Actinoplanes lobatus: one gene and its partner. The protein of the gene in region 2 interacts with the protein of the main gene of each other region in a pairwise test. Links are inferred from orthologs where the notes say so. Each region holds a gene or a part of one and is shown on either strand. Other genes may lie near its edges.

What was found.
Region 1: the proteins of BJ964_RS11115 (region 2) and BJ964_RS02670 interact in binary tests that used the Escherichia coli proteins (3 or more experiments, as listed by UniProt). The link is inferred for Actinoplanes lobatus from one-to-one orthologs.

The regions. Positions count from the first base shown.
Region 1 is NZ_JACHNC010000001.1:616,508-622,147, forward strand. What follows is about bases 2,573-5,572. They hold BJ964_RS02670 (isochorismatase family protein), read right to left. Parts: upstream 4,394-5,572; coding sequence 3,752-4,393; downstream 2,573-3,751. Other genes in these bases: BJ964_RS02665 (alpha/beta hydrolase), read right to left, coding at 2,573-2,854; BJ964_RS02675 ((2,3-dihydroxybenzoyl)adenylate synthase), read right to left, coding at 4,393-5,572. Also shown: BJ964_RS02660 (CynX/NimT family MFS transporter), read left to right, coding at 28-1,200; more of BJ964_RS02665, read right to left, coding at 1,997-2,572; more of BJ964_RS02675, read right to left, coding at 5,573-5,640. UniProt on the Escherichia coli protein: Involved in the biosynthesis of the siderophore enterobactin (enterochelin), which is a macrocyclic trimeric lactone of N-(2,3-dihydroxybenzoyl)-serine.
Region 2 is NZ_JACHNC010000001.1:2,416,138-2,422,392, reverse strand. The notes cover bases 2,856-5,843. They hold BJ964_RS11115 (hotdog fold thioesterase), read right to left. Parts: upstream 4,531-5,843; coding sequence 4,180-4,530; downstream 2,856-4,179. Other genes in these bases: BJ964_RS11105 (PrsW family intramembrane metalloprotease), read right to left, coding at 4,981-5,843; BJ964_RS11110 (hypothetical protein), read left to right, coding at 4,730-4,975; BJ964_RS11120 (hypothetical protein), read right to left, coding at 3,740-4,129; BJ964_RS11125 (DUF2786 domain-containing protein), read right to left, coding at 3,035-3,718; BJ964_RS11130 (hypothetical protein), read left to right, coding at 2,856-3,048. Also shown: BJ964_RS11145 (calcium-binding protein), read right to left, coding at 1-825; BJ964_RS11140 (calcium-binding protein), read right to left, coding at 990-2,087; BJ964_RS11135 (hypothetical protein), read right to left, coding at 2,212-2,607; more of BJ964_RS11130, read left to right, coding at 2,740-2,855; more of BJ964_RS11105, read right to left, coding at 5,844-6,240; BJ964_RS11100 (hypothetical protein), read right to left, coding at 6,237-6,255. UniProt on the Escherichia coli protein: Required for optimal enterobactin synthesis. Acts as a proofreading enzyme that prevents EntB misacylation by hydrolyzing the thioester bound existing between EntB and wrongly charged molecules.

The DNA of each region.
Region 1 (5,640 bases), 1.8 Mb from region 2 along the record:
CGCCCGGCACTCAATACCATGGTGCTGGTGCTGATCAAGCAGAAGACCCATCTCGGGGCGCTCGTCGCGCTCATTCTGGCCGCGGTCAACCTGCGGCTCGCGGTCACCAGCATCGGGCCGGTGCTCACCGAGATCCGGACCGGGCTGGGCATGAGCGCCACGACGGCGGGACTGCTCACGTCCGTACCGGTGGTCTGTTTCGCCTTGATCGGCCTGGCGGCGCCCCGCCTGGCCCGGCGTTTCGGCGCCGCGCGGGTGATCCTCGGTGGGCTCGTCCTGCTCACCGTCGGCCTGGTGGTGCGGCCGTACACCGGCGCGCCCGCCCCGTTCCTGCTCTTCAGCGCCGTGGCGCTGGCCGGGATCGCGCTGGTCAACGTGCTGCTGCCGTCGATCGTCAAGGAACGCTTCCCGGACCGGGTGGGCACGGTCACCGGCCTCTACTCGGTGGCGCTCAACATCGGCGCCACCACGGCCGCGGCGGCCACCGTGCCGCTCACCGGCGCGTTCGACGGCGACTGGCGGCTCGGTCTCGCCTGCTGGGCGCTCGCCGCGGTGGTCGCCCTGCCGCCGTGGCTCCTGCTGGCCCGCTCCCGGTCCGCGACCCCGCAAGATCAAGATCAGACCCCGTCTCCGGTACGGGTGAGCCGGCACCCGGTCGCATGGGCGCTGGCCGTGTACTTCGGCATGCAGTCCACCTCGGCGTACGTGATCATCGGCTGGCTGCCGCAGATCTACCGCGACGCCGGCCTGTCCGCCTCGCTGGCCGGCATCCTGTTCGCGGTGACGTCCCTGCTCGGCGTGCCGTTGTCGTTCCTGCTGTCCGCGTACGCCGGCCGTCTCCGCTCACAGAGCGGCATCGCGGTGGCGCTCGGCCTGTTCGGCATCGCCGGCTGGACCGGCCTGTGGTTCTCGCCGGCCGCCGCCCCGTGGCTGTGGGCCACCCTCCTCGGCGTCGTGAACGCCGCCTTCCCCCTGGCCCTCACCATGATCGCGCTGCGCGGCCGCACACCCGCCACGGTGGTCCGGCTGTCCGCCTTCGCCCAGAGCGTCGGCTACCTCATCGCCATCCCCGGCCCGATCGTGGTCGGCCTCCTGCACGAGGTCTCCCACGGCTGGCGGCTCCCCCTGGCCCTGATGATCGCCCTGATGTTCCCCCAGCTCACAGCCGGCTACTTCGCCGGCCAAAACCGCCAGCTCTAGCCCTCCCCCTCCCCCGCTCTCCCTCCGCCCTCCCGCCGCCGCCGACCTTGGACGCTTCCCCACCCCATCCGGTAGCCAATCGCCCAAGATCGCCCACGCTCACGCTCGCCGACACACCCAACGTGACCTTGGACGGTTTGCCACCTCGCCCGGCAACCAAGAGCCCAAGATCGCCCACGCTCACGCTCGCCAACCCCGCGCTACACGACCTTGGACGTTTGACCACCCCATCTGGTCGCCAATCGCCCAAGATCGCCCACCACCCGCGCTCGCCGACACACCCAACGTGACCTTGGACGGTTTGCCACCTCGCCCGGCAACCAAGAGCCCAAGATCGCCCACGCTCACGCTTCCCAACCCCGCGCTACACGACCTTGGACGTTTGACCACCCCAACCGGCAACCAAACGTCCTAGATCGCCCACCGCCTGCCCTCACTGACACCGCGTAGCGCGATCTTGGACGTTTTGTCGCTCCATGCGATGGTCAAACGTCCAAGATCGCCCACGCTCACGCTCGCCGACACGCGTAGCGCGATCTTGGACGGTTTGCCACCTCGCCCGGTAGCCAAAGGCTCAAGATCGTCCACGCTCGCGCTTGCCAACCCCGCGCTACACGACCTTGGACGTTTGACCACCCCAACCGGCAACCAAACGCCCTAGATCGCCCACCGCCTGCCCTCACTGACACCGCGTAGCGCGATCTTGGACGTTTTGTCGCTCCATGCGATGGTCAAACGTCCAAGATCGGCCTTGGCGGGTGGTGACGAGTGAGTGAGTGGGAGGAAGTGGGATGCCTCAAGGGGCGAGGAGGGCGGTGAGGGCGGAGCCGAGGCGTTCGCGCCAGCAGAGGCGGTCGTGGCCGCCGGCGAACTCGGCGTAGGAGAGCGGGTAGCCGCGGGCCAGCAGGACGTCGCGGAGGCGGCGGTTGGGGCCCAGCGTCACCCACTCGTCCAGGCCCACCTCGACGTGCCAGTGGACCGGGCGGCGTTTGGTGACGGCTAGATGGTGGGCCAGCCACTCGGCCTCCTCGTCGCCTGGGGTGTGGCTCTTCCACCAGAAGGCGCCGGACTGGCTCAGTACGTTGCCGAAGCGGTCCGGGTGGGTGACCGCGGTGAACGCCGCCATCAGGCCGCCCAGGCTCTGCCCGGCGATGACGGTACGGGCCGGGTCGGTGGTCGGCGCCAGGTCACGGCCCGCGGGTGATGACGGGAGGGCGGCCAGGAAGGCGGCGTGGCCGGGGTCGCAGGCGTACTCGGTGGAGCGGGTGGCGTGGTCGGCGCCGTCCGGGAGCAGGGCCACCACCGGCGGGATGCGGCCGGAGGCGATCAGGTTGTCCAGGATCGGGGCGACCGGCAGCAGCGTGCCCCACAGGTCGCCGTCGAGCAGGAGCAGTAGCGGGTACGGCCCGGCGGCGACCGTGTGTCCGGGCGGCCGGTAGCGCCACACCCGGCGTCCGTCGACCGTGGCCTCGTCCAGGATCCCGGCCGGCGACGCCGGATCGGGCCGCCACCAGCACGGCTCCGGCGCGGCGGCGGGCGCCGCGGCGACCGATTTGTGCGGCGGCCGCTCCTGCGGAAACGTCACCGGGTTGAGCGGGTCGGGCACCCCGTTCGCCGCGACGGCCTGCAGCCGCACGGAATCGGCTGAGGCCACGAAAGCCCGATGGCCAGCGGGGCCGCCGGGCTGCGGGGCCCCCGGGCCGTGATCGGGCGCGATGTGTCCGGCGCTGGGATCGGATGCGATGTGGCCAGGGCTGGGGCGGCCAGGGCCAGGGCCAGGGCTGGAGCCAGGGCCAGAGCTGGGGCCAAGGCCAGAGCTGGGGCCAAGGCCAGAGCTGGGGCCAAGGCCAGAGCTGGGGCCAAGGCCAGAGCTGGGGCCAAGGCTGGGGCTGGGGCTGGGGCTGGGTGCGATGTGGCTAGGGATGTCAGCGGGGATGTGGTCGGGGGCGAGGTGGTAGGTGGCCTGCCAGTCGTCTCGGACGCGGTAGGTGAGGTGCCACAGGTCGGTGCCGGGCATCTTCCGCATGCGGGAGCGGTCCAGGTCGGCGCGGTCAACGAGTTTGTTGACCAGGGCGAGGACGTCGCGGACCGGTCGGGTCTCGCGCCAGACGAAGGTGATCAGGACCGCGTCGCCGTCCTTCTCGATCAGGGGTGCGCCGTCGCGTTCGATGTCTGCCCAGAACCGGGCCAGGGTATCCGGGCCGGCATTCCGTAACGCCTCGATGCGCGGGCTCTCGGCGATGACCGGAGGTGACGGTCGGGGCACCTGCGGCGGCACCGAGGTGATCGGCACGCTCGTCGACATCGGACAACCTCCACGGCAGGGCTGTCTCAGGCGGTTCGAGACAGCCCTGAGAGTCGGCTGAAGGGTGGGACGGCCCGGTGCACCGAGACCGAGGAAGTGCCGGCACACCGGGCCTGAACAGGGCCGCCCGGAAGGTCAGGCGGTGGGGGATGAGCAGGTGGGTCAGGCGGTGGAGGGATGAGCAGGTGAGTTAGGCGGTGGAGGGATGAGCAGGTGAGTTAGGCGGTGGGGGGGTTAGCAGGTGGGTCAGGCGGTGGGGGTCAGCAGGTCGGCGGTGAGTTCGGCGGTGGGGGCCACCACGCCGCAGCGGGTCTGGATGTGCCGGAGGGCGTCGGCGTGGTGGGCGGGGCTGAAGTCGGCGATCGCGTCGGTGACCACGAACGGCTTGATGCCGCGCATGAACGCGTCCAGCGCGGTGGCCAGGACGCCGATGTGGGCGTACACGCCGGTGACGATCAGCTGGTCGCGGGAGCCGAGCCGGTCGGCCAGGTCGGTGCCGACGAAGGCGCTGTAGCGGCGCTTGGTCAGGACCACGTCGCCGGGGGCCGGGCGCAGCGCCTCGGTGATGGCCAGGGCATGCGGGTCGGCGGGCGGGCCGTCGCCCCAGAAGTCCTGGAGCAGGCCGCGTTCTTCGCGGGACTGGCCGCCGGGCTGGGCGGAGAAGAACACCGGGATCCCGGTGCGGGCGGCGTGTTCCCGCAGTGTGGCGATGTTGTCGACCACCTTGGACAGCAGCGCGTTGTCGGCGGTGCCGAACGGGGCCAGGAAGTAGTTCTGCATGTCGTGCACGAGCAGCGCGGCCCGGGACGGGTCGACCCGCCAGTCGACCTTGCCGCCGGCCCGGCTGAAGCCACCGGGGATGTGGTAGGGGGTGATGCGGGGAAGCATCAGGCTGTTCCTTTCGATGCGGCGAGTTCGCGGAGGAGGGCGCGCAGTTCGCGGCGGCTGGTCTTGCCGACGCCGGTGACCGGGAAGCCGTCCACCACCCGGAGCCGGTCGGGGATCTTGAAGGTGGCCAGGCCGCGGTCCCGCAGGTGCTCGCGGATGTCACGCAGTCTCGGGGCGGTCATCCCGTCCTTGACCACGACGAACGCGCAGCTGCGCTCGCCCAGGTAGGTGTCCGGCACCGAGACGACGGCGGCGTCGTGTACGGCCGGGTGGGTGAGCAGGTGGTCCTCGACCTCCTCGGCGGCGATCTTCTCGCCGCCGCGGTTGATCTGGTCCTTGGCCCGGCCTTCGACGACCAGGTAGCCGCCGTCGAGCCGCCGGACCAGGTCGCCGGTGCGGTAGAAGCCGTCGTCGGTGAACGCGGTCCGGTTGTGCTCGTCGGCCCGCCAGTAGCCGCGGATCGTGTACGGCCCGCGGGTCAGCAGGTGCCCGACGGTGCCGTCCGGCACCGGGACGTCGGAGTCGTCGACCACCAGCACCTCGTCGTCGGGGGAGATCGGCCGGCCCTGGGTGTGCAGGACGACGTCGTCGCCGTCGTCGAGGCGGGTGTAGTTGACCAGGCCTTCGGCCATGCCGAACACCTGCTGGAGTTTGCAGCCGAGCACCGGCTCGACCCGGGCGGCGACCGAGTCGAGCAGTTTCGCCCCGCCCACCTGGAGGACCTCCAGGCTGGGCAGGCCGGTGCCGAGGTTGGCCGCGGCGTCGAGCCAGACCAGGGCGAGCGGCGGTACGAGGGCCGCGATGGTGACCTGTTCCCGTTCGATCAGCGGGAACACCCGGGCCGGGTCGGGCGTGGTGGACAGCACCACCTTGCCGCCGGCGTGGAAGACGCCGAGGACGCCGGGCGACGACATCGGGAAGTTGTGTGCCACCGGCAGCACCACGAGGTAGGAGCTGTCCGGGTCGAGTTCGCAGATCTCGGCGCTGGCCCGGACGCTGTAGAGGTAGTCGTCGTGGGTCCGCGGGATCAGTTTCGGCAGGCCGGTGCTCCCGCCGGAGAGCTGGAGGAACGCCAGGTCGGAAGGGCCTGGACCAGCAGGAAGCGAAAAGACGGAAGAGGTGTAAAGAGATTCGAGGGCGGTGTGCGAACCCGGGTCGCCGGCCACGATGAGCTTGGCGGTGCCGGCCACCGGGGCGAGCGTGCGGTGGTCGAAGCCGTCGTACACGTCGGTGGTGATCAGCGCGAC
Region 2 (6,255 bases):
GAAGACGAACTCGCCCTCCTCGTCGGTGAAGGTCACCTCACCGGCACCCGCGTAGACGACGTCCCGGCCGGCGCCGGCCAGGACCGAGTCGGCGTCGGCGCCACCGAGGATCCGGTCGTCGCCGTCGTCACCGAGCAGGAAGTCCTCGCCGGCCTCGCCGTAGATGCTGTCGTTGCCGGAGCCGCCCCTGATGCCGTCGCCGCCCGCACCGCCGATGAGGACGTCGGTTCCGCTCGCGCCCTCGATGAGGTCGTCGCCGGCCTCGCCGTACGCCCGGTCGTTACCGGTGCCCGCGTAGATCTGGTCGTGACCGGTCCCGCCGCGCAGGGTGTCGTTGCCGCCCTCGCCGTACAGCTTGTCGATGCCGCCGTTGCCGTACAGGGTGTCGTTGCCGCCGCCGCCGCGCAGCTCCTCGCCCGCCGCGCCGCCGATCAGGGTGTCGTTGCCCAGGCTGCCGGTGGCCACCAGGTAGACCGAGGTCTTGTTGCGCACCCAGTCGTTCTTGTCGCCGAGGTTGACGTCGAGGGTGGCGGTCTTGGCCGAGGTGGTGCAGCGGACCTTGGTCCGGTCCCCGGAGACGGCCTTGCAGCCCTTGCCGGGGGTGATGGCGACCTTGTCGTCGAGGGTGACGGTCCGGCCGGAGATGGTGATGGTGAGGCCGTTGGCCTTGCCGGTGGCGGCCCGGAACTGGACGGTCTTGCTGCCGACGACCTTGGCCGCACCGCCGGCGGCCGCCTGCGCGGGCGCGCCGAGGAAGGCGGTGGAGGCGACCGCGGCGGCGCTGGCGCCGATGACGGCCAGCATCCTGCGATTGATCAGGAACATGTGATCCCCCGTGAGTACCGATCAGGGTCGGCGCCGCCGACACATCGGCAAAGATCGTAGAACGCTACCGTTTCGACGCGCCTCAGCCGAACAGATGATCCACAGACAAGAAGGAACGGCCCGGCCGCAAGAAGCAGCCGGGCCGTTCCCAAGAAGGGTGTTGCCTACTTCGCCGGGCGGATCGTGGCGAGGCGGGCGGTCAGCTCGGAGCTAGCACCGGCCGACAGGCCGGCCGCGCTCGGGCCGGTCGCCTCGCAGTTGGTGATCGTGGAGGAGCCGGTCACCAGGCAGAGGTCGCCGTAGGTGACGTGGGCGCCGCCGTCCACGCGGTCCGCCGCGGTGGCGCTGCCGACGGGGGTGTAGTTGTACGGGTCGTAGCTGTCACCGGCGAGGATGTCGTCACCCTCGTTGCCCCAGACCTGGTCGTTGCCGGCGCTGCCCTCGATGACGTCCCAGTCGGCGCCACCGGCGATGCGGTCGTTGCCGACGCCACCCTCGATGAGGTCGGTGTCGCCCTCGCCGTAGATGGTGTCGTTGCCGGCGTCGCCGTAGACGGTGTCGCCGTAGACGTACTCGCCCGAGGTGTACTCGCCCGCACCGGCGTAGATGTAGTCGTTGCCCTCGTTGCCGCTGAGGACGTCGACCTCGGTGCCGCCGTAGAGGAGGTCGTTGCCGGTGCCGCCGCTGAACTTGTCCAGGCCGGCGTTGCCGTACAGCTTGTCGGCGCCCGTGCCGCCCCAGATCTGGTCGTTGCCGGCGCCGCCGACCACGTAGTCGTCGCCGCTCTCGGCGATCAGCTTGTCGTTGCCGCCGTTGCCGTAGAGCTTGTCGTTGCCGTAGTCGCCCTGCAGTTCCTCGCTGGCGTTGCCACCGATCACGGTGTCATTGCCGGTGCCGGCGTCGGCGAGCATGTAGACGTTGGTGTAGTTGCGCACATAGTCGTTCTTGTCGCCCAGCGCGACGCTCAGCTTCGCGGTCTTCGCCGAGGTGGTGCAGCGGACCTTCTTCGAGTTGACCGACTTGCAGCCCTTGCCGGCCTTGATGGCGACCTTGTCGGTGATCGTGACGGTGCGGCCGGAGATGCTCAGCTTCACCGAGTTCGACTTACCCAGGAGTGCCTGGAACTGGACCGTCTTGGTGCCGACGACCTTCGCCAGGCCGGCCGAAGCCGCCTGGGCCGGGGTCGCGAAGAGGGCGGTGGTGGCGATCGCGACAGCGGTGGCGCCAACGGTGGCAAGCGTTTTGCGGTTGATCAAAGACATCGAAAGAACTCCCCGTTCAAGAGCGGGCGGAAGCCGTCCACGGAGAAAGATCGTAGAACGATACCGTTTCGGCCCGCTGACCCGTTCACAGTGACGCATGTCACTAAATCATTTCGTACGTGTGTCAGCAGCCAAGCACAGCCCCGACCCGGTGGCCAAGCGGGCGCATCGTGACCCGCACCCGGTCCACCCCCGCCGACTCACGGATCACCGGAATCAACGAGCAGTCGAAGTCACGCCCCAGCGCGGTCAGATGAAGAGCCTCGTCCTCCACCCGCACCCCGTCGACGGCCGGCAACCCGCCGAGCGCCTCCCGCACCGCCGAGCGCTCCGCCACGCTCGCGTCCGGCACCATGTACACCGCGATGGTGAACTCACGCTCGGGCATGTGCCGCCAGCCGGCGTAGTACATGACCCCGGTGGCCGAGGCCGCCCCGAGGATCAGCGTGACCGCGGCCACCGCCAGGAGCAGGACCCAGCGCCGATTCCGCTCCACATCGAACACTTCCCCGTCGGTCATGAAGCGAGAAGTTATCTCAGCGCGCCCGCATACGGTTGTCCACAGGCTTATGAACGGGCCTTGTACGGTCCCGTCCGGTCCTCCAGAGTGTGTTATCGGGATCGGTCAACCCGGACGCGAGGAGGCGTCGTCGTGCAGACTTTCACGAACGATGCGGAGCAGGCGGCCTACACGCTTGCCGAGGCGCTCAGTGAGAAGGCGCTGTCGTGCATGAAGCACGCGGAGGAGGCGGCCGAGGCGTTCCGCGCCGGGAAGATGGCGATGCGCCGCCAGTTCAAGGCTCGCGGCCTCTCCGAGGCGGAGGCGGACATCCGCTGGTCCGGCACGTCGCAGGCGGCTCGCGCGATCGCCGACAACAGCTTCTTCATGTCGCAGGCGTCGATGTACAACAACGCCGCCGCCGCTCAGTACGCGAAGGCTCTCTACCTCAAAGCGAAGTGACCCCGGTCACCTCGGTGCCACCCAGGTGGGCGGCCTGCCCGGCCTGGAAGCCGCGGAGGATTCCACCGCCCCGCAGCCGTCGCGGCCTCATCCGGGCCAGTCGGGGGTAGGCCTCGTCGCGCCGCCGCTCGACCAGGTCGGTCCGGTCGACGAGCACGATCTCCGCGCCCGGCGTCCCGGCGGCCGCGGACCGTTCGGCCGCCCACAGGCGCCCGCTGATCGCCTGGGTGTAACCGGCCATCCACGATCGACGGTAGGCCGCCGCGTGCTCGCCCTCCGGCACCGGGCTGGCGGCGAGGCCGTGCGCGGCCTGCACCAGAAGAGAGGTGAAGAGCAGCTCGACCCGCTCCAGGTCGGCCGTGTGCCCGAAGAGGTGGCTGCGGGCCAGCCCGCGCCGCTCCAGGTGGACCACCCGGCAGCGCATCGGGGCGGCCACGGCGGCGAGCAGCCCGGCCTTGTCCCGCGCGTAGGGCGGATCGACGGTGACGACCCGGTCGCCCACCGGGTCCGCCGTGGGATCCTCGGCGGCGAGCATCGCCTGGTCGACGCCGTATTTGGCGATCAGCTCGGCGGCCTTCGCGGTGAACGCCTCGGCTTCGCCGGGCATACAGGCCGGATCCTCGGCCATGGCGAGCAGCTTGCGCACCCGGGCCAGCAGGGCGTCAGACATCAGGGGTACGCGTGAAGCGGTTCACGCGGCCCGATGGCGCAGTGTCGCGACCGTGGACCCGGCCAGCGCGAGCAGGCAGTCCGGCAGGGTCCCGTCGGCGATCGCCGCACCGAACAGCGCCTCACCGGTCGGGAAGTCCCCGTTCACATACGCACTGACGAACCGGGCCACCCACCGCTTGTCGTAGCGCGCGTCGTCGATCCCGGGGAACTCGAGGGTCCAGGCGCCACCGCCGGGAACCTGCCCGACCATGGTCGCCGCGAGGCACCAGGCGACGTCCCAGGCACCGACGACGCCGTCCCGGTCGACGACCGCGTCGAAGGTGTCGGCCACAGCCGTGCTGTCGCCGCTGAGCGCACACTGCAGGACCTGCGCGGCGTCGTCGAATGCGTGCTGTGGTACTTCGGTCACGTCAGAAAAGGTACGTCGGACCGTCAAGGAACGCACGGCGACGAGGGAATTCAGGCACCACGGAGAAGACAGGTGATCCGGGCGGTGCAGACACGGTCGCCGCCCTCGTCGGTGATGACCACCTCGTAGGTCGCCACCGCCCGGCCCCGATGGACCGGAACGGCCACGCCGGTGACCAGCCCGGAGCGGGCCGCCTTGTGGTGGGTGGCGTTGATGTCGACGCCGACGGCGAACGGCCGGTCCACGGTCAGCCCGTGCAGCACGGCACCGACCGAGCCGAGCGTCTCGGCGAGCACGCAGGAGGCACCGCCGTGCAGCAGACCGTACGGCTGGGTGTTGCCCTCGACGGGCATGATGCCTACGACCCGTTCCGCGGTGGCCTCGGTGATCTCGATGCCCATCCGTTCCGCGAGCGCACCGCCGCCACCGCTGGTGAACAGGTGTTGCTTGCCGTCCTCAGCGATATCCACGTCGGCGTACGTTACGCCCGTTACCGGGCCGGACCAGCGACAACCATCACAGGACCGGGGACTGATCGATTGAACCGATGGGTACTGAGCGGCCGTGACGGCCGGCCCATCGGCCGACGAAAGGAGCACCATGACGGATCCGCAGGAGATCGTGGAGACCCGCGGCGACGATCGCGTCGACCTGCTGGCCAAGGACACGAGCGGCGACGGCCGGCCGGACGTCTGGGTGTCGGACACCGACGGCAACGGCAAGCCCGACCTCTACCAGTTCGACATCGACGGGGACGGGAAGGTCGACCTGACCATGGTCGACCTGGACGAGGACGGCACCCCGGACCTGATCGTCGACGGGGACGGCGGCCTTCCCCCGGCCTGACGCCGTCAACTTCCCAGAGCTGACAGCGCCACCCACAGCACGGCGATGGCCAGCGCGGCGGTGCCCACCGTCGAGGCGGTGTGCCGCCAGGATCGTGCCCCCTCGACCGCCTCCGGATGCCCGAGAGCGGCGAGGGTGGCGCGGTGCTCGCGTACCGCGGTGGCCTCCGGTTCGGCCGGGTCGTCCGGGTCACGGCTCAGCGCGACGGCGAGGGCGGCCTGGGCGCGCTGCAGACGGCGTACCGCTGATCTGGCTTGTCGGCCTGCGTGCACCGCGGCGTGCCGCCGGGCCGCGCCCCGCCGGGAGCCGGACCCGAGCACCCGCAGCTCGCCCTCGGTGATCAGCGCCGGATCGCGGACCGAGCCCAGGACGCCCACGTAGTAGGCCGCCTCCCGGTCGTGTGCCCGCCGCACCAGGTAGAGGACCAGCAGCAGGGGCGGCAGCCCTTTGAAGACGAGCACCGCGAGCAGGGCCGGCGCACCGTCACCGAGGCTCTCCCGGAACAGCGGCGAGTTCCACAGCGAGTGCGAGGCCCAGGCGGCGAACAGGGCCAGGGCGGCGACCGCGATCCGGCGGCCGCGGGACCGGTGCCGGTTCACCACCAGGTAGCCGATGCCGGCTCCGGCCAGCGCGCCGAACAGGGTGTGGCTCCAGACCCCGGCCAGGAACCCGCGGACCAGGAACGTGGTGATCACCGGCTGCACCTGGTCGCCCTGGCCGGCCTGCTGCACCGCCCCGATCGCGAAGACCACGTCCTCGACGATCTGGAAACCCAGGCCGACCAGCGCCCCGTAGACGATGCCGTCGAGCACGCTGTTGACCTGGGCCCGGGCGATCAGCACGATCGCCACCACACCGAGCGTCTTGGCGATCTCCTCGACCGTCGGCCCCGCCAGCGCGGCGCCCCACTCGGCGGCGAGGTCGGGTGAGCCGATCTTGGCGATCAGGTTGTCCAGCGCGATGCTGCCCGGGATCGACACGCTGGTGGCGACCAGGCCGCCCCAGGCGAAGGCGAGCACGCGCAGGCTCGGTGGCTCGCGTTCCAGGAAGTCCAGTTCCGAGACGAACAGCCAGAACGGTACGGCGAGCAGGGCGAACAGCAGGATCGCGGTGATCGTGGCCACCGGGTAGGCGGTGAAGAACAGCACGGCGATCTGGGAGATCCGTACGGCGCCGGCCGCCAGGATCGTGATGACCACCCAGAACGCGGGCTGCCGGAGGAACGCGGCCGACCGGGTGGTCCCGGGCCGGACGGCGTCGCTCATTTCTCCGTCTCGAAG